3 regions of the Streptomyces sp. NBC_00385 genome follow, and region 1 is predicted to be linked to each of the others. Evidence: riboswitches for the same ligand, from Rfam matches in the RefSeq annotation. Region 1 holds a riboswitch; each other region holds the start of a gene.
What was found. Region 1 has a riboswitch for S-adenosylmethionine ahead of thrC (threonine synthase). Riboswitches for the same ligand answer to the same signal wherever they lie in the genome.
Positions count from the first base shown of each region.

Region 2: linked by a shared signal. The riboswitch ahead of OG959_RS00075 (putative leader peptide) and the one ahead of thrC (threonine synthase) in region 1 are both predicted to bind S-adenosylmethionine.
Region 3: linked by a shared signal. The riboswitch ahead of OG959_RS02900 (hypothetical protein) and the one ahead of thrC (threonine synthase) in region 1 are both predicted to bind S-adenosylmethionine.

Region 1 covers NZ_CP107951.1:3,790,547-3,797,739, forward strand. Annotated here, with positions in the region: gene groL (chaperonin GroEL) at 1-1,039, opposite strand, end outside; gene OG959_RS16620 (cold-shock protein) at 1,406-1,612, opposite strand; gene OG959_RS16625 (MoaD/ThiS family protein) at 2,058-2,336, opposite strand; gene thrC (threonine synthase) at 2,378-3,673, opposite strand; SAM riboswitch class I at 3,691-3,817, opposite strand; gene OG959_RS16635 (glucosyl-3-phosphoglycerate synthase) at 3,971-4,918, shown strand; gene OG959_RS16640 (alpha,alpha-trehalose-phosphate synthase (UDP-forming)) at 4,972-6,363, shown strand; gene otsB (trehalose-phosphatase) at 6,413-7,193, opposite strand, start outside.
Region 2 covers NZ_CP107951.1:13,807-20,999, forward strand. Annotated here, with positions in the region: gene OG959_RS00060 (hypothetical protein) at 1-936, opposite strand, end outside; gene OG959_RS00065 (NtaA/DmoA family FMN-dependent monooxygenase) at 1,119-2,525, opposite strand; gene OG959_RS00070 (LLM class flavin-dependent oxidoreductase) at 2,544-3,770, opposite strand; gene OG959_RS00075 (putative leader peptide) at 3,844-3,960, opposite strand; SAM riboswitch class IV at 4,000-4,112, opposite strand; gene OG959_RS00080 (sugar ABC transporter permease) at 4,417-5,697, opposite strand; gene OG959_RS00085 (ATP-binding cassette domain-containing protein) at 5,694-6,473, opposite strand; gene OG959_RS00090 (sugar ABC transporter substrate-binding protein) at 6,574-7,193, opposite strand, start outside.
Region 3 covers NZ_CP107951.1:643,795-650,987, forward strand. Annotated here, with positions in the region: gene OG959_RS02885 (TIGR03854 family LLM class F420-dependent oxidoreductase) at 1-158, opposite strand, end outside; gene OG959_RS02890 (cytochrome P450 family protein) at 218-1,474, opposite strand; gene OG959_RS02895 (cytochrome P450) at 1,471-2,769, opposite strand; gene OG959_RS02900 (hypothetical protein) at 2,973-3,422, opposite strand; SAM riboswitch class IV at 3,469-3,578, opposite strand; gene OG959_RS02905 (phosphocholine-specific phospholipase C) at 3,691-5,757, opposite strand; gene OG959_RS02910 (helix-hairpin-helix domain-containing protein) at 6,027-7,193, shown strand, end outside.

The sequences.
Region 1 (7,193 bases):
TCTGGTTGACGCGACCCTGAACCTGGTCGCTGTCACCGGCGCCGTCGACGATCGTCGTCTCGTCCTTGGTGATGACGACCTTGCGGGCGCGGCCGAGCAGGTCGAGACCGGCGTTCTCCAGCTTGAGGCCGACCTCCTCGGAGATGACGGTGCCACCGGTGAGGATGGCGATGTCGCCGAGCATGGCCTTGCGGCGGTCACCGAAGCCCGGAGCCTTGACGGCGACGGACTTGAAGGTGCCACGGATCTTGTTGACGACCAGGGTCGACAGGGCCTCGCCCTCGACGTCCTCGGCGATGATCAGCAGCGGCTTGCCGGACTGCATGACCTTCTCGAGCAGCGGAAGGAGGTCCTTCACGTTGCTGATCTTCGAGTTCACGATCAGGATGTACGGGTCGTCCAGGGACGACTCCATGCGCTCCATGTCCGTGGCGAAGTACGCCGAGATGTAGCCCTTGTCGAAGCGCATGCCCTCCGTGAGCTCGAGCTCCAGACCGAAGGTCTGGGACTCCTCGACGGTGATGACGCCTTCCTTGCCGACCTTGTCCATGGCCTCGGCGATGAGCTCGCCGATCTGGGTGTCGGCAGCGGAGATGGAGGCCGTCGAAGCGATCTGCTCCTTGGTCTCCACGTCCTTGGCCTGCTCCAGGAGGGCGGCGGAGACGGCCTCGACGGCCTTCTCGATGCCCCGCTTGAGAGCCATCGGGTTCGCACCCGCGGCCACGTTGCGAAGGCCCTCGCGGACGAGTGCCTGAGCGAGAACGGTGGCGGTGGTCGTACCGTCGCCGGCGACGTCGTCCGTCTTCTTGGCGACCTCCTTGACCAGCTCCGCACCGATCTTCTCGTACGGGTCCTCCAGCTCGATCTCCTTGGCGATGGAAACACCATCGTTGGTGATCGTGGGGGCGCCCCACTTCTTCTCAAGGACGACGTTGCGGCCCTTGGGGCCGAGGGTGACCTTGACGGCGTCGGCGAGCTGGTTCATGCCGCGCTCAAGACCGCGCCGGGCCTCCTCGTCGAAGGCGATGATCTTGGCCATATGAAGTGGTCCTCCCGGACAGGGGTGGATTTCTCCGGACCGAGTGGCGCCCGCGACGGACGGCCTGCGTGCCTGCCGGTTCCTTGCCCCGGAGGCCTGCGGGCCTCACCGGCCCGGTCCAAGTTTCTGTCACTCTCACCCAGAGAGTGCTAAGCCAATAATTAGCACTCGACCCCCGGGAGTGCAAGCTTCCCCCTCGGGATGTGGACAGCGGCGAGGGGCACGGCGCGAGCGGCCCGGGACGCACGAAGGCCCGTACCTGTGGGTACGAGCGGCCCGGGACGCGCGGAGGGCCCGTACCTGTGGGGTACGGGCCCTCCGTGCGTGAGTAGTGTCGTCGACCGACTGCGTCGAACCCGGCCGGGCTCAGCCGACGGCGAGCTTGACCATGTCCGCCTGCGGCCCCTTCTGGCCCTGCGAGATCTCGAATTCAACTCGCTGACCCTCTTCGAGGGTGCGGTACCCGTCCATCTGGATCGCGCTGTAGTGGACGAAAACATCCGCACCACCGTCGACCGCGATGAAGCCGTACCCCTTCTCCGCGTTGAACCACTTGACGGTGCCCTGAGCCATGCCTAACTCCCCTATTACTGGCCCTTGCACAGGACCGCACTTCGCGGGCCCGGGTCAGAACTCACCCTCCGACAGGAGAGGGTGGGTGCGCCGGAACGCGTCGACCGCGGCCGAATGTATCTGCCCAACTGCCCTCTGCAACAGGTCAATCGGACGAGAATTCTGAGCAGAACCGATCGCCCGAATATGAGGAATTCATGAGATTCCAGGGCAAGTCGGGCCAGGCAAAGGCGACTTATGGCGCAAGGAGCTCGAACACTTTGGCTGCTTCTTGTCGTGGCCAGGCGCATTCTCATATGCGGGGGGCACGGGCAGCGGAGGGGACTTCCCTCACTGTACCCCGCTCAACCATGCAGAATTGCCCCCTCCGCTTCTCTTGCGGAGGGGGCAATCATGGTCACGCTGTGAAGTCGGCCCGGTGGCCGCGAAAGGCCCGGGCCGTGGCTCAGCAGCCGCCGGCGACGGCCGGGATGATGGAGATGCCCGCGCCGTCCGGGGTGACCGCGTCCAGGCCGCCCTCGAAGCGCACGTCGTCGTCGTTGACGTACACGTTCACGAAGCGGCGCAGCTTGCCCTGGTCGTCCAGGACGCGGGCGGCGATGCCCGGGTGGTCCTTCTCCAGGGACTCGATGACCTGGGAGAGGGTCGCGCCCTCGGCCGGGACCTCGGCCTGGCCGCCCGTGTAGGTGCGGAGGATGGTGGGGATACGGACCTTGACGCTCATGGTGGGTGCCCTTCCTGAAGTCTCGGGTGGTCGGAAGCTTCTCAGCTGGTGGCAGCGAGGCCCGCGGCGCGGAAGGCGTCCAGGCTCGGGCGGATCGTGGCGCTCACCTGCGAGGTGGCGGCCACGGCGTCCAGCGTCTTGAGGCCGTCACCGGTGTTCAGGACGACGGTGGTGAGCGACGGGTCGAGCAGACCGGCGTCGATCAGCTTCTTCGTCACGCCGACCGTCACGCCGCCCGCCGTCTCGGCGAAGATGCCCTCGGTGCGGGCCAGCAGCTTGATCGCGTCGACGACCTGCTCGTCGTTGACGTCCTCGACGGCGCCGCCGGTGCGGCGGGCGATGTCCAGGACGTACGGGCCGTCGGCCGGGTTGCCGATCGCCAGGGACTTGGCGATCGTGTTCGGCTTCTGCGGCCGTACGACGTCGTGACCGGCCTTGAAGGCGGTGGAGACCGGGGAGCAGCCCTCGGCCTGGGCGCCGAAGATCTTGTACGGCTTGTCCTCGACCAGCCCGAGCTTGATCAGCTCCTGGAGACCCTTGTCGATCTTCGTGAGCTGCGAGCCGGACGCGATCGGGATGACGAGTTGGTCGGGCAGCTGCCAGCCGAGCTGCTCGCAGATCTCGTAGGCCAGCGTCTTGGAGCCCTCGCCGTAGTACGGGCGCAGGTTGACGTTGACGAATCCCCAGCCCTCGCCGAGCGGGTCGCCGATGAGCTCGGAGCAGAAGCGGTTGACGTCGTCGTAGTTGCCCTCGATGCCGACCAGCTCACCGCCGTACACCGCGGCCATGACGACCTTGCCCTGCTCCAGGTCGTGCGGGATGAACACGCACGAGCGCAGACCGGCCCGGGCGGCGGCGGCGCCCACGGCGCCGGCGAGGTTACCGGTGGAGGAGCAGGACAGCGTGGTGAATCCGAAAGCGCGGGCGGCCTCGACGGCGATCGCGACGACGCGGTCCTTGAAGGAGTGCGTCGGGTTGCCGGAGTCGTCCTTGACGTACAGACCGCCGGTGACGCCCAGCTCGCGGGCGAGGTTGTCGGCCTTGACCAGCTTGGTGAAGCCGGGGTTGATGTTGGGCTTGTCCGCGACATCGGAGGGGACCGGCAGCAGCGGCGCGTAGCGCCAGATGTTGTTGGGTCCGGCCTCGATGCGCTTCTTCAGCTCGTCCGGGGAGCCGCTCGGCAGGTCGTACGCCACTTCGAGCGGCCCGAAACAGGACGCGCAGGCGAAAAGGGGGCCGAGTGCGAATCGCTCTCCGCATTCGCGGCAGGAAAGCGCCGCGGCGGGACCAAGGTCCACGGAAGTCTCGGTGGGTGCTGCAACAGTCTCGATAGCCATGATGGCGAGGCCCTTTCTCCTCATCTTCCTCGCGACGCATTTCGTCACGAGACGGAATTGGCACCTTCCCCACCTGACCTCGCGGTCGGCGGGAGGGTTGCCGGGACTTCAACGGGCCGTTCCCTCAGTCCCTCTGGATGAGCGCTGTGGCACTGGACCATGGATCCAGGCGTTTATCGGCGGATGGACCCCGGCATGCGACGGCCATCTGCGTTGTTCAAGACTGTAACCGAAGCACCGGACTGTTGAGATAGTCGTCCGTACCGCGAGATGGATCACATACAGGGAGTATCGACCGTGCTGGAAGAGGTCGAACGCTGGCTGACCAGGCGTTCCTGGTCAGCCGCCGACCGTCCGATGGACCGTCTGCTCGACGCCAGGAACGGCGCGAACGGTGCGAGCGTGAGTGTGGTGCTGCCCGCGCTGAACGAGGCGGAGACGGTCGGGGACATCGTCACGACGATCCGGCGCGAGCTCATGGAGAAGGTCCGGCTGGTCGACGAGCTCGTGGTGATCGACTCCGGTTCGACGGACGCCACCACCGAGGTCGCCCGCCGGGCCGGCGCCCGCGTCGTCCACCGCGACGCGATCCTGCCCCGCGTTCCGGCCGTCCCCGGCAAGGGCGAGGTGCTCTGGCGGTCACTCCTGGTGACCGGTGGCGACATCGTCTGCTTCATCGACGCGGACCTGAAGGACTTCTCGGCGGACTTCGTCTCCGGCATCGTCGGCCCGCTGCTGACCGATCCCTCGGTGCAGTTCGTCAAGGCCATGTACGACCGCCCGTTCGGCGACACCACCGGTCAGGGCGGCCGGGTCACCGAAATGGTGGCACGCCCGCTGCTCAATCTGCACTGGCCCCAGCTGGCCGGGTTCGTCCAGCCGCTGGGCGGCGAGTACGCCGTGCGCCGCTCGCTGCTGGAGCGGCTGCCGTTCCCGGTCGGTTACGGAGTGGAGCTGGGCCTGCTCGTCGACGCCCTGCACACGGTCGGCCTGGACGCGCTCGCCCAGGTCGACGTCGGTGTCAGGAAGCACCGCCACCAGGACGGCCAGGCGCTCGGCCGGATGGCGGCCGCCATCTACCGGACCGCTCAACTCCGCCTTTCCAGGGGGCATCTGGTCCGCCCGTCACTGACCCAGTTCGAGCGCGGTGAGCACGGGTTCGTCCCGCGCACCTACCCGGTGGACACCGAGGAACGGCCGCCGATGCGCGAGATCGAGGAGTACGTTTCACGCCGCGCGGCGTGACGTGGCCTGCTTTCGCACGTTTGGGCGGTTCATGATCGGGCTAGATTTCGCCCATGGTCTCCGAGCAAGCCCCTCAGCCCGCTGCCCAGGTACTCGTCGCGTCCAACCGCGGCCCGGTCTCGTACGCGCTGCGCGAGGACGGCACCCTCGACGCCAAGCGCGGCGGAGGCGGACTCGTCTCCGGCCTGAGCGCCGTGGACGACAAGATGTGGGTCTGCGCCGCCCTCGGGGACGGTGACCGGGAGGCGGTGCGGCGCGGGGTCGGCGAACCTGGCGTACGGATGCTCGACATCGACGCGGACGTGCACGCCGACGCGTACAACGGCATCGCCAACTCGGTGCTCTGGTTCGTCCACCACCTGCTCTACCAGACCCCCGTCGAGCCGGTCTTCGACGCGGAGTTCCGCCGGCAGTGGGCCTCCTTCGAGACCTACAACCGGGCCTTCGCCGTCGCGCTCGCCGAGGAGGCGGGCGAGGGCGCCGCGGTCCTCGTGCAGGACTACCACCTGGCGCTGGTGCCCGGGATGCTCCGCGAGCTCCGGCCCGACCTGCGGATCGGCCACTTCTCGCACACCCCGTGGGCACCCGTCGACTACTTCCGGCTGCTGCCCGACGACATCGCCGAGCAGCTGCTGCGCGGCATCCTCGGCGCGGACCGGGCGGCGTTCCTGACCCGCCGCTGGGCGGACGCGTTCATCGGCTGCTGTGCGGAGATCCTCGGGGGCACCGGGCACACCCGGATCGGGGTGCACGGCCTGGGCGCCGACGCGGACTTCCTGCGCCGCCGCGCCCATGAGGCGGATGTGGACGAGCGGATGGCGGCGCTGCGGGAGCAGGTGGGCCCCGGCCGGAAGACGATCGTGCGGGTGGACCGTACGGAACTGTCCAAGAACATCGTCCGCGGGATGCTCGCCTACCGCGCCCTGCTCGACGAGCGGCCCGAGTGGCGCGGGCGCGTCGTCCACATCGCGTTCGCCTACCCCTCGCGCCAGGACCTGGCGGTCTACCGGGAGTACACGGCCGAGGTGCAGCGCGTCGCCGACGGGATCAACGAGGCGTACGGGACGGCGGACTGGACCCCGGTCGTCCTCCACGTGAAGGACGACTTCGCCCGCTCGCTGGCGGCGTACCGGCTGGCGGACGTCGCGCTCGTCAACCCGATCCGGGACGGCATGAACCTGGTCGCCAAGGAGGTCCCCGTCGTCTCCGACGACGGCTGCGCGCTGGTGCTGTCGCGGGAGGCGGGGGCGTACGAGGAGCTGGGCGCCGACGCGATCACGGTGAACCCGTACGACGTGTCCGCCACCGCCGCGGCCCTCCACGAGGCGCTGACGATGGCGGACGACGAGCGGACGGCCCGCACGAAGCGGCTGGCCGCGGCGGCCACCGCGCTGCCGCCGCAGCAGTGGTTCCTGGACCAGCTGGAGGCCCTCGGCCAGGGCTGACGGACCGGGTGGAGGCGCGCTCGGCCGAAGCCCTCGGCCGGGACAGCCCTCAGAGGCGCTCGGCCAGTGCCGACAGGAACGCGACGACGGCTCCGGGGCCCGGCAGCGACAGGTCGGCGCGTTCGGCCAGTTCGGGCACTTCCGCGCTGCCGCTGCAGATCAGCAGGCCGGGGGTGCCTTCGGGGCCCTCGGTGCGGAGCTTGTCCACGGCGGCGTACGCGGCGAGGTCGCCCAGGTCGTCACCGGCGTAGAGCACGGAGCCCGCGCCCGTCTCGTGCACGTACTGCGTGAGGGCCACGCCCTTGTCCATGCCGGAGGGCCGCAACTCCAGTACCAGCCGCCCCGGTTCGACGATCAGACCGTGGCGGGCGGCGAGCTCGCCCAGGGGGCCGCGCAGGGCCTCGAAGGCGGCCTGCGGGTCGGCGGCGCGGCGGGTGTGGACGGCGAGCGCCTGCCCCTTCTCCTCTATCCACGTGCCGTGCCAGGAGTCGAACCGGTCGAGTACGCCTGGGAGTTCGGCCCGCACGGCGGCGACGCCGGGGTGCGGGGCGGGGGCGTGGACGGTGCCGGAGACGGCGTCCCAGCGTTCGGCGCCGTAGTGACCGAGGACGACGAGCCGGTCCAGTCCCGCGACCCCGGCGAAGCCGCCGTAGCGGACCGCGACGCCGGCCGGGCGGCCGGTGATCACGGCGATCGACGCGACCTTGGGCGCCAGCGCGGCCAGTGCCTCGACGGCGCCGGGGTGGGCGCGGGCCTGTTCGGGATCCGGGACGATGTCGGCGAGCGTGCCGTCGAAATCGAGTGCGATGACGGCGCGGTCGGGCCGGGCG
Region 2 (7,193 bases), 3.8 Mb from region 1:
GTGCCCCGGAATCAGGGCCCGGACGACCAGGGGGTGCAGCCGGTCGGCCTCGATCACCCCGCTGCGGATCAGCTCCAGGTCGGGCAGCGCCCAGGCCGCCGCGTCGGGCAGGACCGGCAGCACGCATCCGGCGGTGTCCGGGGACGCCTCCGCGATCCGCAGTGCGGGCGGGCCCGTCCCGTCACCGTGCGCGTCCTGTTCGAGGAGCAGCCGGTGCCGGCCCCCGAACCGCACGACGAACGTGCCGGCGGACCGGGCCTCGGCCCGCAGCAGCAGGGCCGCCTCGGCCGCCCACAGCCCGGTGGCGCAACGCCGGCCCGGCGGAATCAGGGCCCGCACGCGCGGGTCCACGCCGCAACCGTCATCAGCATCGGCCGGCGGGCGGTCGGCCCCGGACCGGATGCGCAGTTCGTCCGTCGTGCGGGCGTCCCACAGGTGGCGATGCAGGTCGAGGCGGAAGCGCCGGCTGGGGCGGGGATGCGGATGGCGGCGGGCGTCCGTGTCGGAGCGGGAGCCGTCCCACAACGCGAGGCTGATCCGCTGGCCGGCATCGGCCCGGGCCGGCGGGGTCCGGACCACGAGATGCAGGGGGTCATGGCTGCCGGGCTCCCCGGCTTCGTACCGTGCCAGAGCCATCGTCAGGCCCGGGCGCAGCAGCCCGTGCGGAGCGATTCTCGGCAGGTGCCAGCGCAGCAGGTCCGGCACGAGGTGGCGCAGGTCGGCCCGTACCCGGCCGGCCAGTTCCCGGCCGTGCGTGTGCGCCAGGGTGCGGAGTCGGAGATCGACGTCGATGCCCGCGGCGGCGCACGCTCCGGCCCAGTCACCGGCGCGGCGGCGGACGGTCGCGGTCTCGATCATGGAGGGCGGCACGGCGAACTCGCGTACGCGCAGCCAGAAGGTGAGGAAGGGATCCGTGTTCGCGTTCTCAGTGAGCATCAGCACTCACCTTGCGCGGACGGGTCCCCCAATCCGAGAGCAGTGTGTGTGGTCATCGCGGGCAGCCTAGCGGCCCCTATGTGCGGCCGCCACGCATTTTCGACGCGCTCTTCGCACCTGCGGCCGGTGTCGTCGCCGGTCACCGGCTCCGACGGCGCACCGGCCGCAGATGCGAAGGAGCGTCAGGAGGCCACGCGCTCGGCTGTCGCGACGTCGTCGGGGCGGCTCAGGCCGAGGTGGTCGCGCAGGGTCGCGCCCTCGTACTCCGTACGGAACACACCCCGTTCCTGAAGGATCGGGACCACGGTGTCGGCGAACACGTCCAGCCCGCCGGGTGTGATGTGCGGGACCAGGATGAAGCCGTCGGCGGCGTCCGCCTGGACGAAGTCGTTGATGGTCGACGCGACGGTGTCCGGTGAGCCGACGAAGGCCTGGCGGTTGCCGGTTTCGATGACGAGGTCGCGGATCGACCAGTTCTTCGCGGCCGCGAGCTCCCGCCACTCCCGGGCGATGGCCAGCGGATCGCGGTACATGCGTACCTGCGCGCGGCCGCGGGCGATCGTGTGTTCGCCGAGGTCCGGGTCGATGTCGGGAAGCGGGCCTTCGGGGTCGTACGAGGACAGGTCGCGGTTCCAGACGAACTCGAGGTGCTTGATCGCGGTGGCGCCGCTGACCTGCTGCCGGCGTACGTCGCGGGCCAGTTCCCGCGCCTCGGCGTCCGTGTCGCCGAGGACGAAGGTCGCGGCGGGAAGGATCAGCAGCTGATCGTGGGTGCGGCCATGGCGGGCGAGCCTGCCCTTGACGTCCGTATAGAACGCCTGTCCCTCCTTGAGGGTGCTGTAGCGGCTGAAGATCGCGTCGGCGCCCTCCGCCGCGAACTCGCGTCCGTCGTCGGAGTCACCGGCCTGGAAGATCACCGGGCGGCCCTGCGGGCTGCGCGGGACGTTGAACCGCCCCTCGATGTCGAAGTGCTGTCCCTTGTGCGCGAAGGACCCGGCCCGGGCGTCCCGGAGGAAGACGCCGGCCCCCTGATCGGCGACGATCTCGTCGCCGCGCCATGAGTCGAACAGTTCGTTGGCCGTGGCGAGGAACTCCTTGGCCCGGGAGTACCGCTCCTCCTGCGGAAGGAATCCGCCGCGGCGGAAGTTCTCGCCCGTGAAGGCGTCCCACGAGGTGACGACGTTCCACGCCGCGCGCCCGCCCGACAGATGATCGAGGCTGGCGAACTGGCGGGCCACCTCATAGGGCTCGTTGAACGTGGAGTTGATCGTGCCGGTGAGGCCCAGGCGTTCGGTGACGGCCGCCAGGGCGGACAGCACGGTGAAGGTGTCGGGGCGCCCGACGACATCCAAGTCGTAGATCTGCCCGCCCTGTTCACGGAGCCGGAGCCCTTCGGCGAGGAACAGGAAGTCGAACTTGGCCCGTTCGGCGGTACGCGCGAAGTGCGCGAACGAGCTGAATTCGACATGGCTGCCTGCCGCGGGATCGCTCCACACGGTGGTGTTGTTCACGCCCGGGAAGTGGGCGGCGAGATGGATCTGCTTGAGCGGCTTGCCGGTGCTGGTGCCGGCGCCGTTGCTGGTGCTCATGTCTGTGGTCCCTCCGGCTCAGACGGCGGCGTAGCGGTTGGCGGGGCGGGCGAGTCCGAGCAGCCCGCGCAGGGTGCCGGCCTCGTAGGCGGTCCGGAAGGCGCCTCGGCGCTGCAGTTCGGGTACGAGTTGACGGGTGATCGCCGGGAGGTCGTGGGCGGTCGCCGCGGGGCGCAGCCGGAATCCGGTGAGCCCGGCCCGCTGCCATTCCAGGAGCAGGTCCGCCAGTTGCGCGGGTGTGCCGGTGAAGACCTTCGCGTCACTGGTGTACGGATATCCCGCGAGGCCGTCGAGCCGGTCCCGGCGGGCTGCTGCGGCTCCGGGATCGTCGTCGAGGAAGACGACGAGGTCCCCGAAGATGTGGAGGGGCTCCTCCGCGCGCCCCGCGGCTGCCTGTTCGGCACGTATCTCTTCGACGATGGTTCGGGCCCGGACCGCGTCGTGCGGGGTGACATAGCCGATGTCCGTGGAGCGGGCCACCAGTCGGAACGGCACGCTTTGGTGGGCCAGGGCGCTGACGACCGGCTGTCCCTGCGGGGGCCGGGGCGTGATCGAGGGGCCCTTGACACTGAAGTGCCGTCCCTCGAAGTCGATGTAGTGCAGCTTGTCGCGGTCGATGAAGCGGCCGGTGGCGACGTCGCGTATCTCCGCCCCGTCCTCCCAGCTGTCCCAGAGTCGGCGCACCGCCTCGACGTAGTCGGCGGCCTCCTCGAAGAGTTCGGCGGTCAGGTCGCGGACGGCCGGGGTGTCCAGGTCCTCGACGCCGAAGTGCGGGAACGTGCGGCGGCCGAAGTGCGCGGCTTCGTGCTGCCGGGCCGACACCTGAATGCGCAGACCGGCCCGGCCGGTGCTGACGTAGTCGAGCGTGGCGATCGCCTTGGAGATGTGGAACGGCTCCGTGTGCGTGGCGACGACGGTGGGAACGAGCCCGATGTGCCGGGTCAGCGGGGCCACGCGGGCGGCGACGAGTACCGCGTCGAGGCGCCCGCGCTCCTGGTCGGTGCGGTCGTCGGGCCCCGTGAACCGCGAGGACTGGAGCCCGAGCGCGTCCTCGATCGTGACGAAGTCGAGCAGGCCGCGTTCGGCCTCCTGGACGGTGTCGGCCCAGTACGCGGCGGTGAGCAGTTCCCCGGGCCGGGCCTCCGGCTCACGCCATGCGGCCGGGTGCCAGCCCGCGCCGTTGAGCGCGACGGCGAGGTGCAGGGGGGAGGACAGGGGAGGGTGCGGGGATGACGGTGCGGACACGACAGGCTGCCTTCCTGATCGACCGTGGGTGATCGCCGGGCCTCGTCGGGAGGTTCGGCGTCGCGGGTACGGATCAGGAACAACAGAGCGCGGCAGCCACGCGCTGGAGGTCGATGTGGGGCCGGGAGTAGAGGTGGACGCGGCGCCGCGGGGCGAGCACCCTGACGAGCGGGCAGGTCACCGATGGCATGACCGTCGCCTCCGCTCTTCCGGCTCGGCGGGCCCGGAGGCCTCGCGCTTGCGGAACCCGGACGGGCCCCGCCTGGTCGTCACCTGAAGCACCCCGCCGCGCAGGAGGGTTGCCGGTCGGCAAGCCAGGGCTTGACGCTGACACTCATGACCTGCCCGGAACGCTACGCGCGCCGGGCCCGCCGCGCAATGCCCGGCGGATCATGGCCGTACTCGCCTTGCTCCGACTCGCCTTGGTCCGACTCGCCTTGCTCCGACTCGCCTTGCTCCGAACGACAACAACGCGGCTGCGCCGCCTGTTCCGTCCACCCGCCCTATCAGGGCGGAGAGTTCCGGCGTCACCGTCCCCGCCCCCGGAGGACGGTGAGCGGCACCTGCGCACCGAGCCCCTCCCGGGCTCCGGATCGCGGCAGTCCGGACGCGCCTTGACCGCCGCACGGGCCCGTCCGCGTACGGATCACGCGCGCCCCGCCGCCTTCTGGGTCCTGCGGGACAGCGAGTCCACGACCACGGCCGCCAGCAGGACCGATCCCGTGATCATGAACTGGACGGCGTTGCTGACACCCATGATGTTCATCCCGGACTGGATGGACCCGATCACCAGGGCGCCGAGCAGGGCCGACCAGACGGAGCCGCGCCCGCCGAACAGACTGGTCCCGCCGATGACGGCGGCGGCGATGACGTTCATCAGCAGATTGCCGCCGCCCGAGGTCTGGCTCGCCGACTGGATCTGTCCGGCGAGGAAGAGGCCCCCGACCGCCGCCATGGCGCCGGCGATCGAGAAGACGGTCATCCGGACGAACGGCACGCTGATGCCGGCGCGTCGCGCCCCCTCGGAGTTGCCGCCGACCGCGAACACCTTCCGCCCGTACGTGGTGCGGCGGAGCACGAAGTCCAGTACCACCAGCACGATCAGAAAGATCAGAAGGGCGAGCGGGAGGCCCTGGTACTGGTTGAGGATGTACGCGGTGACGAACGCGATGGCGGCGATGACGACGGTACGCAGCACGATCTCGGCGACCGGCCGGGACGGCACCCGGGCCGCTCTGCGGCGTGCGGCGTCCAGGAGGGAGGCCGTGAGGAAGAGTCCGACCCCGACGGCCGCGGCCGCGTAGGCGGCGGCCGGGCTGTGGTAGATGGTCGAGTAGATCTCGGCGACGATGCTGTCGGCGGGGATGTTGACCGTGCCGCTGGATCCCAGTACCTGGAGCATCAGCCCGTTCCAGGCGAGGTTGCCTGCCAGGGTGACGACGAAGGCCGGCACGCCCACTTTCGCGAAGAAGAAGCCCTGGATGAGGCCGACGGCCGCTCCGCCCAGCACCGCGACGAGAAGCGCCAGCCATTCGTTCATGCCGTTCAGGACGTTGAGCACGGCGAAGATCGCAGCGCACAGGCCGCTCACGGAGCCGACGGACAGGTCGATCTCGCCGAGGAGCAGGACGAAGACGATGCCTACGGCGATCATGCCGGTGCCGACGATCTGCTGGCTCAGGTCGGAGAGGTTCTGGGCCGAGAGGAACGTACTGTTCAGGCTGCCGAACACGGTCCAGATGATGATCACGGCGATGACGACGGGCAGGGAGCCCAGTTCCCCGCTGCGCGTCTTGCGCCAGAACTCGCCGGCGTACCCGCGGATGCCCTCGTCGCGGACGAGCAGGCGGGTGTCGACGGCCGGCATGGCATCGCGTGCGGGTTCCTGGGCGGCGTCGTCGGCGTCGCGGGCGGGATCGCGGGTCATCGCTCCTCCTCCCGCTTGCGGGCCTGGCGCCGGGTGACCGCGCTGTCGGAGGCCCCGGTGATGGCGGAGATGATCTCCTCGGTGGTGGTGGAGCGCCGGTCGAAGAACCCGTTGTTGCGGCCGAGTCGCATCACCGCGATCCGGTCCGCGACCGCCATCACGTCCACCATGTTGTGGCTGACCAGGATGGTGCCGAGGCCGCGGTCGCGGAGCCGCTCGACCAGGTCCAGCACCTCGGCCGTCTGCTCCACACCGAGCGCCGCTGTGGGCTCGTCCAGGATGACGACCTGGGGATCGCCGATCAGCGAACGGGCGATCGCCACCGTCTGACGCTGTCCGCCGGACAGCGAGGCAACGGGAATGCGGACGCTCGGGATGCGGATGGACAGCGTGTCGAGCAGTTCACGTGACCGCTGGTCCATGCGGACCTCGTCGAGCACGCCGAAGCGGCGCAGTTCACGGCCGAGGAAGAGGTTGCCGACCACGTCGAGGTTGTCGCACAGGGCCAGATCCTGGTAGACGGTCGCGATGCCGAGGTTCTGGGCGTCGTGCGGGCGGCCGATGGTGACCTTGCGGCCCCGCCATTCGATGGTGCCCTCGTCGGGTGGGTTGACTCCCGCGATCGCCTTGACCGCGGTCGACTTGCCGGCTCCGTTGTCACCGACGAGCGCGACCACCTCGCCGGGGTGGACGTCCAGGTCGAAGCCCGACAGCGCCTGGACGGCGCCGAAGCGTTTGGAGATCCCCCGCAGAGTGAGCACAGGTTCTTGCGGCAAAGGAACCGCCTCCTCCGCTGCCCGTCCGTACGGGCCGGCGGTCTCGTCCCCCGCCGGACGACCGCGCGGAGGCGTTCGTCCGGAGTCGTGGACACCGGGGCTACTGGAGACCGGTCTCCTCACAGGCGTCCGCGTAGTTCGCGGTGCAGATCTCCTCGACGGAGTAGAGGCCGTCCTTGACGACGGTGTCCTTGATGTTGTCCTTGTCGACCACGACCGGGGTCAGCAGCTTGGCCGGGACCTTCTCGCCGCTGCCGCTCGTGACGGTGGTCGGTGTGAGGTTCTTGGGGATGTCCTTGCCCTGGGCGAGGGCGACCGCCATCGCAGCCGCGGTGTCCGCCTCCGGCTTGTACGGCTTCTCGATGGTGATGGTCTGCGTTCCCCCGAGGATCCGCTGGATCGCGTCGAGCTGGGCGTCCTGACCGGTCAGGGGCACGTTGATGCCGGCCGCCTTCAGGGCGGTGGCGATGCCTGCGGCCAGACCGTCGTTGGCCGAGTACACGCCGACGATCTTGTCCTTGCCGAGGGCACTGATGGCGCCCGCCATCTGCTGGTTGGCGTTGTTCGGGTCCCAGTTCGGGGTGTCGTACTCCTTACCGATCTTCACCTTGCCGTCGAGGACGGAATGGGCGCCGGCCTTGAACTCGGCGGCGTTCGGGTCGGTCGGCGAACCGTTGTGCATGACGATCTCGCCACTGTCCGCCTTGTCGCCCAGCGCGT
Region 3 (7,193 bases), 3.1 Mb from region 1:
GCGTGGGCCATGCCGACGAAGGGGTCCACGGCCTCCGAGCAGACGTGTTCGGACAGCCAGAGCGAATCCACACCGTCGTCTTCGAGGCGGTCGACGATCCGGCTGAAATCCGACAACGCCGCACCTGCACCGAGCCCGACTCCGAAGCGGATCCTCATGACAACCACCCTACGCGCGCCGCCTTCCGAGCAGGCGCGGGCGGTCGAGCCGAGCGGAATCAGGCGTTGAGCAGAACGGGAAAGGCCTCCATGTCGTTCTGCGTCATCACGGGCAGCTTGCGGATGTCCGCGTCAGGGACCGCGAGCTGCAGCTCCGGGAACCGTCCGAAGAGCGCCGGCAGGGCGATGCCCGCCTCGACCCGGGAGAGGGCCGCACCGGGGCAGATGTGCGGGCCGTGTCCGAAGGTCATGTGCCGGATGGGGGTGGCGCGGGTGATGTCGAACGCGTCGGCGTCGGGGCCGTGCTGCGCGGGGTCGCGGCCGATCACCCGGTAGGAGATGACCACGCCCTCTCCCTTGGCGATGACACCGTCACCGACCTGGATGTCCTCGGTGGCGAACCGCATCAGCAGATGGGTCGTCGGGGTGTCCCACCGCAGGGTCTCCTCGATGACGGTCTCCCAGGAGACCTTCCCGTCGAGGACCAGGCGCAGCTGGTCGGGGTGGGCCAGCAGGGCGCGTACGGCGTTGAGGATGAGCCCGATCGTGGTCTCGTGCCCGGCGGCGACCATCGCCTTGAGGTTGCCGACCACCTCTTCCTCGGTCAGCGGCTCGCCGCCCTCGTCGGCGAGGATGAGCGCGGAGGTCAGGTCGTCGGTCGGCTGCGCGGTCTTCTCGCGGACGAGCCCGGCGTAGAAGACGTCGAGATCGGCGAGGAGGGCCAGGCGTTCGTCCTGCGGGGTGAGCATCGAGAAGAAGGCCTTGTACTGACGGGTCAGCATGGCGTTCTCGGCGGGATCGACACCCATCAGCATGCCGACGACCCGCATGGGCAGCGGCTGCGCGAACACCGACTTGAGGTCGACGACGGCCCCGTCCCTGCCGCCCTCGGCGAGGGCGTCGAGCAGCTCCTCGGTGAACTTCTCGATGTCGGAGCGTATCGCCTCCAGCCGGCGGGGCGTGAGCGCCTGGGAGGTCTTGGTCCGCAGCCGGCGGTGCTCGTCGCCGTCGACGGTGAACATGGACCGGCCCGCGTCGATCATGCCGATGAGGGGCCACGCGTGCGTCACCTCGCCGCTCTGCCACAGGCCCCAGGCGTCGAGGTCCTTCACCAGTCGCGGGTCGAGCAGGAGCTGCCGCGCGTCGGCGTGCCGGGTGAGGGCCCAGGCCGGGACACCGAGCAGCTCGATCCGGGCCAGCGGTCCGGCGTCGCGCAACCGCGTCGTCTCCCCGTCCAGGTCCTGGACCATCGGGTCGATGACGACGGTCCCGCCGTTCGGGGCTGCGGCCTGGGCGGCGGCGTGGGGGCAGTTCACGAGAAGTCTCCTGTCGTACGAACGGGGGTGAACCGAACGGGGAGCGAGGTGGTGCCACGCAGGAACGCGGAGGGCCGTCGTACGAGGTCGTCGACGGGAACGGCGAGCTGGAGATCGGGCAGCCGGTCGAGCAGGACCTCGATGCCGGTACGGGCGATGATCTCGGCGATCTCCTGGGCGGGGAACGGGCACCGGTACTCGCCGTGGCTGAAGGCGAGATGGGCGCCGTTGCCGCCCTGCGCCGGTCCTCCGGTGCCGGACACGCCCTGCCGGATCAGCGGGTCGGTGTTGGCTGCGCCGAGCCCGAGCAGCAGCATGTCCCCGGCCTTGATCCGCTGACCGCCGAGCCGGGTGTCCCGTACGGCCCAGCGCCCGGCGAGGATCTGGGTCGGCGTGTCCTCCCAGAGCACCTCGTTCATGGCCTCACCGATGCTGCGCCGGCCACGGGCCATGGAGTCGGCGAACGCGTCCTCGGTGAGCATCAGCCGCAGGGAGTTGCTGACCCAGTCGGCGGTGGTGAGGTGCCCGGCGGCCGTGATGGCCATCAGGTCGAGCATGTACTCCTCGTCGGTGAACGCCTCGGGGAAGGCGAGCATGCGGGAGGTCACGTCATCCCCGGGCACGGCCCGTTTCGCGGCCACCAGCCGGGCCATGTGTTCCCCGAACCGCAGATGGGCGCTCTGCGCGTCCGGTCCGCCGTCGGCCAGGTCCTTCAACACCTGGGCGATGTCGGCACCTTCGTCATCGGGAAACCCGACCAGGCGGGCGAGGACGAGAACGGGAAGGGGCTCGCAGAAGTCGGCGACGAGGTCGGCCGTGCCACGGCTGCACACGTCGTCGATCAGCCGGTCGGCCAACTGCTCGCAGTGGCTGCGGATCTGGAACGGATCGGCGCCTTCGAGGGCCGGCCCGACCATCCGGGCATGCCGCCGGTGCTCCTCGCCGGCGCTGAAGTAGATGGACGGCAGGGGGCGCCCCACCATCGGCAGCAGCGGCCAGTCGTCGGGGATGTGGGGCCACTGGTTCCACAGGCCGACATCGCGCGGGAACAGCTCGCCGTCACTGGTGACTTGATGGAGTTCGCGGTACCCGATGACCAGCCAGGCCGGGAACCCGCCCGGCAGTTCCACGGGGACGACGGGTCCGTGGTCACGCCGCATGGTGCGGTACACGGCCTGCGGTTCGGTCTGGAACCCGGGGCCGCCGAGCGGCACGGCTCCGGTGTGCGCCGGACAGCCGGGAGGAGGCGGAGGAGGGGAGGTCGGCGCGGGCTCTGTGGAAGAAGGGCGCGTCATGAGTCCTGACTCCTGTGGCGACAGCTGCACGCGTCATGATCATGCGATCAACGCATGTTCACTATAAGGATTTTGTGTGACCTCGGAACGGTCAACGGCGATCAATCCCACACCCTGAACGGAACAACAGGACGACAACTCGGCACAATTGATGAGCATCGCGATGTACCGCTCGGGCCGACGCGCATCACGACGGAGCGGGCCTAAGCCAGGAACGCACGGCCCCCGGCACGGTCACCGTCGGCCCCGGCCTCGCACAGCTCCCCGCCCTCGTACCCGACGTTGACCAGCCCAGCGGCACCCCCCGCTGCCGCACCCGCGGCTACTGAACCCTCACCATCGCCGTACTCGAGCTTCAGCGCATGCCAGCGCGCCAGCCAGTACACCCGCCCGCGGTGACCGGCGAGGGTGTCCCGCAGCGCGGCGGGAGCGTGCGTCCACACGACGGGGAGGGCACCCGCGTAGTCGAAGGCGGCCCGCAGTTCGACCCACCCGTCGTCGCGGACATCACCGGAGGTGAGCAGGATCTCGACGGCCTGCCCCGGCTCCTGGCGGCACTTCTTCGCGTGGATCCAGTGCACGCGGTGGCCCGCGGCGTAGCGCGAGCACTCGTCGCTCCGCACGGAGTCGTTCTGGGTGAGATGACGCAGCATGGTGGGGTTCGCCTTCCGGGACAAGGACCCCGAGCGCCTGCACCGTGGTCCGCTGTTCCCCGTGCCCTTCGCACGGGGCAGGTCGTCACCCGGAGCACCCGCAGCGGAGCGGGGTGCCGTCCAGCAAGCCGGGGCTGTGCACTGGAACTCATGACCCGTACAAGATGCTAACGCACGCAAACCAACCGCCCGACGGGTGGTCAGGGGCCGGCGGGCGCCCGCCCGACGGACACCGCCCGCCCCCGACCACCTCTCCAGGCGCTGCCGGTCACCCGGTGACGAGACCCGGGTCGCTCGTACCGGCCTGACCGGTCTCGACGTGTCCGGCGAAGCGCCGCAGGAACGTGGGTTCCACGTCGGACACGACGGTGACGTCGTACCAGTTCTTGCTCCCCCGCAGGTCAAGCACCTGCTTGACAGTGGCGCCCGCACGGACCTCGACGGTCTGCACGCCGCCCCCGTACCCGGCGGCGCTGCGCACGGTCAGACGGACGGCAGCGGAGCCGCCGTTGACGAAGGTGAGCTCAAGCCCCCCACCGGACGTGACATGACGAGCCGTCACCTCGGGTCCCGTCACGTTCCCCCCGGCCCGGAAGGTGCGCAGGAAACCGTTGGGGCCATGGACGGTGAGGTCGGTCACTCCCTTGGAGTAGGCCGTGTTCCAGCTGTCCGCCAGGGACTTGCCGGCTTCGGTGGTGTACGTCCACGGCCCGTCGGTGCGGTTGGCGGAGGTCACCAGGAACTGCGCCCCTGCGGCGGCGCCGCCGCTGAAGGTGAGGCGGTACTTACCGGTGGCCGTATCGGCGGCACCGTCGACGAAGGGCGCGTAACGCAGCGGCCGGGTGGGCCGTGCGCCCTTCTCCTGCTTGGGCACGCTGCCGGTGGCGGGCGGGGCGGGGACGTAGTCGGGGTGCCGGAGGCGGTCCGGAGGTTCGTAGGCGTCGGTCGACGGCAGCGGGACGTCCGAGGCGTCCGCACTACGGAAGTCGAAGGCAGAGGTGAGATCTCCGCAGACAGCGCGCCGCCAGGGCGAGATGTTGGGCTCGTGCACACCGAAGCGCTGTTCCATGAACCGGATGACGGAGGTGTGGTCGAAGACCTCGGAGCACGCGAACCCGCCGGTGCTCCAAGGGGAGACGACGAGCATGGGCACCCGCTGACCGAGCCCGTAGGGACCGGCGGCGTACCGGATGTCGCCGGGGAAGTAGTCGGCGGTGGTGTCCACGGTGGACAGCCCCTGCGCGGGCCCCGAGGGCACGAAGGGCGGCACGACGTGATCGAAGAAGCCGTCGTTCTCGTCGTAGGTGATGAAGAGGGCGGTCCGGCCCCAGACCTCGGGGTCGGCGGTCAGCGCGTCCAGTACCTGGGAGATGTACCAGGCACCGTAGTTGGCAGGCCAGTTGGGATGCTCGCTGTAGGCCTCGGGCGAGACGATCCAGGAGACCTTCGGCAGCGTCCCGGCCCGGACGTCGGCCTTCAGGTCGTCGAGGAGCCCGCCACCGTTCTTGATGTCGGTACCGGTGCGGGCCTTGTCGTGGAGAGGATCCCCGGGCTCGGCGTTGCGGTAACCGTTGAAGTACAGCAGCGAGTTGTCACCGTACGTCCCCCGGTAGGCGTCGTCGATCCACCCCCAGGACCCGGCGGCGTCCAGCCCGTCACCGATGTCCTGGTAGACCTTCCACGACACCCCGGCCTGCTCCAGCCGCTCGGGGTAGGTGGTCCAGCCGTATCCTGCCTCGTCGTTGCCGAGCACGGGGCCGCCTCCGGAACCGTCGTTCCCCGTGTACCCGCTCCACAGGTAGTAGCGGTTGGGGTCGGTGCTCCCGATGAACGAGCAGTGGTACGCGTCGCAGACGGTGAACGCGTCGGCGAGGGCGTAGTGGAACGGTATGTCCTCACGTGTGAGGTGAGCCATGGTCGTCGCGGTCTTGGCCGGCACCCATTGGTCGTACGCACCCTTGTTGAACGCCCGGTGCCCGCCGGCCCAGTCATGGTTCAGGTCCCGGAGGAACTGCATCCCGAGCTCGTCGGCGGGCGGCCTGAACGGCAGCACCTCCTTGCCGAGGAGATCCTTCTGGTGCCAGACCGGCTTTCCGCTGGGGAGCGTGACGGGCCGCGGATCACCGAAGCCGCGCACGCCGTTCATGGTGCCGAAGTAGTGGTCGAAGGAACGGTTCTCCTGCATCAGGACAACAATGTGCTCGACGTCCTGCACGCTGCCCGTACGCCCCTTCGCGGGAAGGGAGGCGGCGCGGGCGATGCTGCTCGACAAGGCCGTATAGGCGGCTGTCCCTCCGGCGAGTTGCAGGAGGCGTCGACGGTTCAGTTCTGCCATGGGTGGGGGCCTCTGTGGGGTGAGGGGATATGGCGACGAAAGCGACTGGAGTGTCCCAGAATCGGGTGGCCCTGCGGAAGACGCGTGCGGTGTGCATGCGGTGGCGGTCGGCGGAACATTCGCCGACGGGACGGGGCGGACGGCCACTTGCCGGAACCAGGCAGACCCGCGCCCCCAGAACTGCCGACAGGTGTTCTTGCCGGTTCGGCGCCACCCCCCGCACGCTACGCGGGCAGCACGCGCTGCCGACAGAACGCGAGGGACCCCGAGTGAGACACGTGCCCTTCTTCCGCTGGGTATTGACGCTGGGCATGGTGCTGATCGGATGCTCGGCGGCCGTCTTCATGGCCGTACCGGACATGCCCGAGCTCCGGCAGGTCGACCTGACCGTGCTCCACGAGGCACCGGACGGGGCCTGCACGGTCCGCTGGAGGAACCCCTTCGACGAGGAGCAGCACGAGGACCCGTACCAGTGCGATCCCGACCGTGAACCGAGCCGCAAGGGGCCGTACTACGACCCGGAGTCGGCCCCCGGCCAGGACACCGGCTTCGTCGTCACCGAAGGCGAGGCCAAGGGCGAGCTCTACGCGCTGGGCCAGGACGACGAGGCGGTCACCGAGCAGCTCGAACTCTCCGACACACTCGTGATACTCGGGCTGTTCCTCACGGTCTCCGGCCTCGTCGGGGGGAACATCCGCGCATTGATCCGTATGCGAGGCGTCGAGCGGGATCTCATCCGCCGGGCCGGTCGGCTGAGTCATGCGGCCGGCCTGGTGGCCGAGGACTACGCAAGGGCGGTGACCGCGGTCCGCGAAGCGTGGACACCCCTGCACCAGGAACAGCTCGACAGGGAACTGTCCCGGGTCCCGGCGTCACGACTCCGCCACGACGACAAGCGCCGGTTCAGTACGAAGGAGTGGGAGAGGGCCGGCATCCGGTCCGTGCGGGACGTGCTCGACACCGGCGTCTGGACGCTGGGACAGCTCCCCGGAGTCGGGCGGCGCACGGCCGAGCGAGCGGTCGCCGCCGCGCAGCGCACGGCCGTGGAGACGAGCAAGGACGTGCTGGTGCGGATCGCGCCGGACCGTCCCACGCCGCGGACCACAGCGCTGATCACGGCTCTGCACGTGCTGCTGGAAGCCGGGCCGGGGGCTCGCAGGGCTGCGGAGAGCGCCCAGTGCCTGTCCACCCGGCTGGCACTCCTGCTGCCCGACGCCTCCGCCGCTTCCGGACACGCCCAGATGCTGCGAACCGGCCCGGAACAACGCAGACGGACCCGGGCCGCGGTGGACGAGTTGCGCCGTCTGCTCGACCAGGCGGAACAGACCACCGCCGACCGACAGTTCGGTCAGGCCTCGGCCGACCTGCTGCGGGCCCCGGACGGCGACCGGACCGGGCTGTCGGCCTGGGTGGACTTCGAGTCCCGCTCCGGGGAC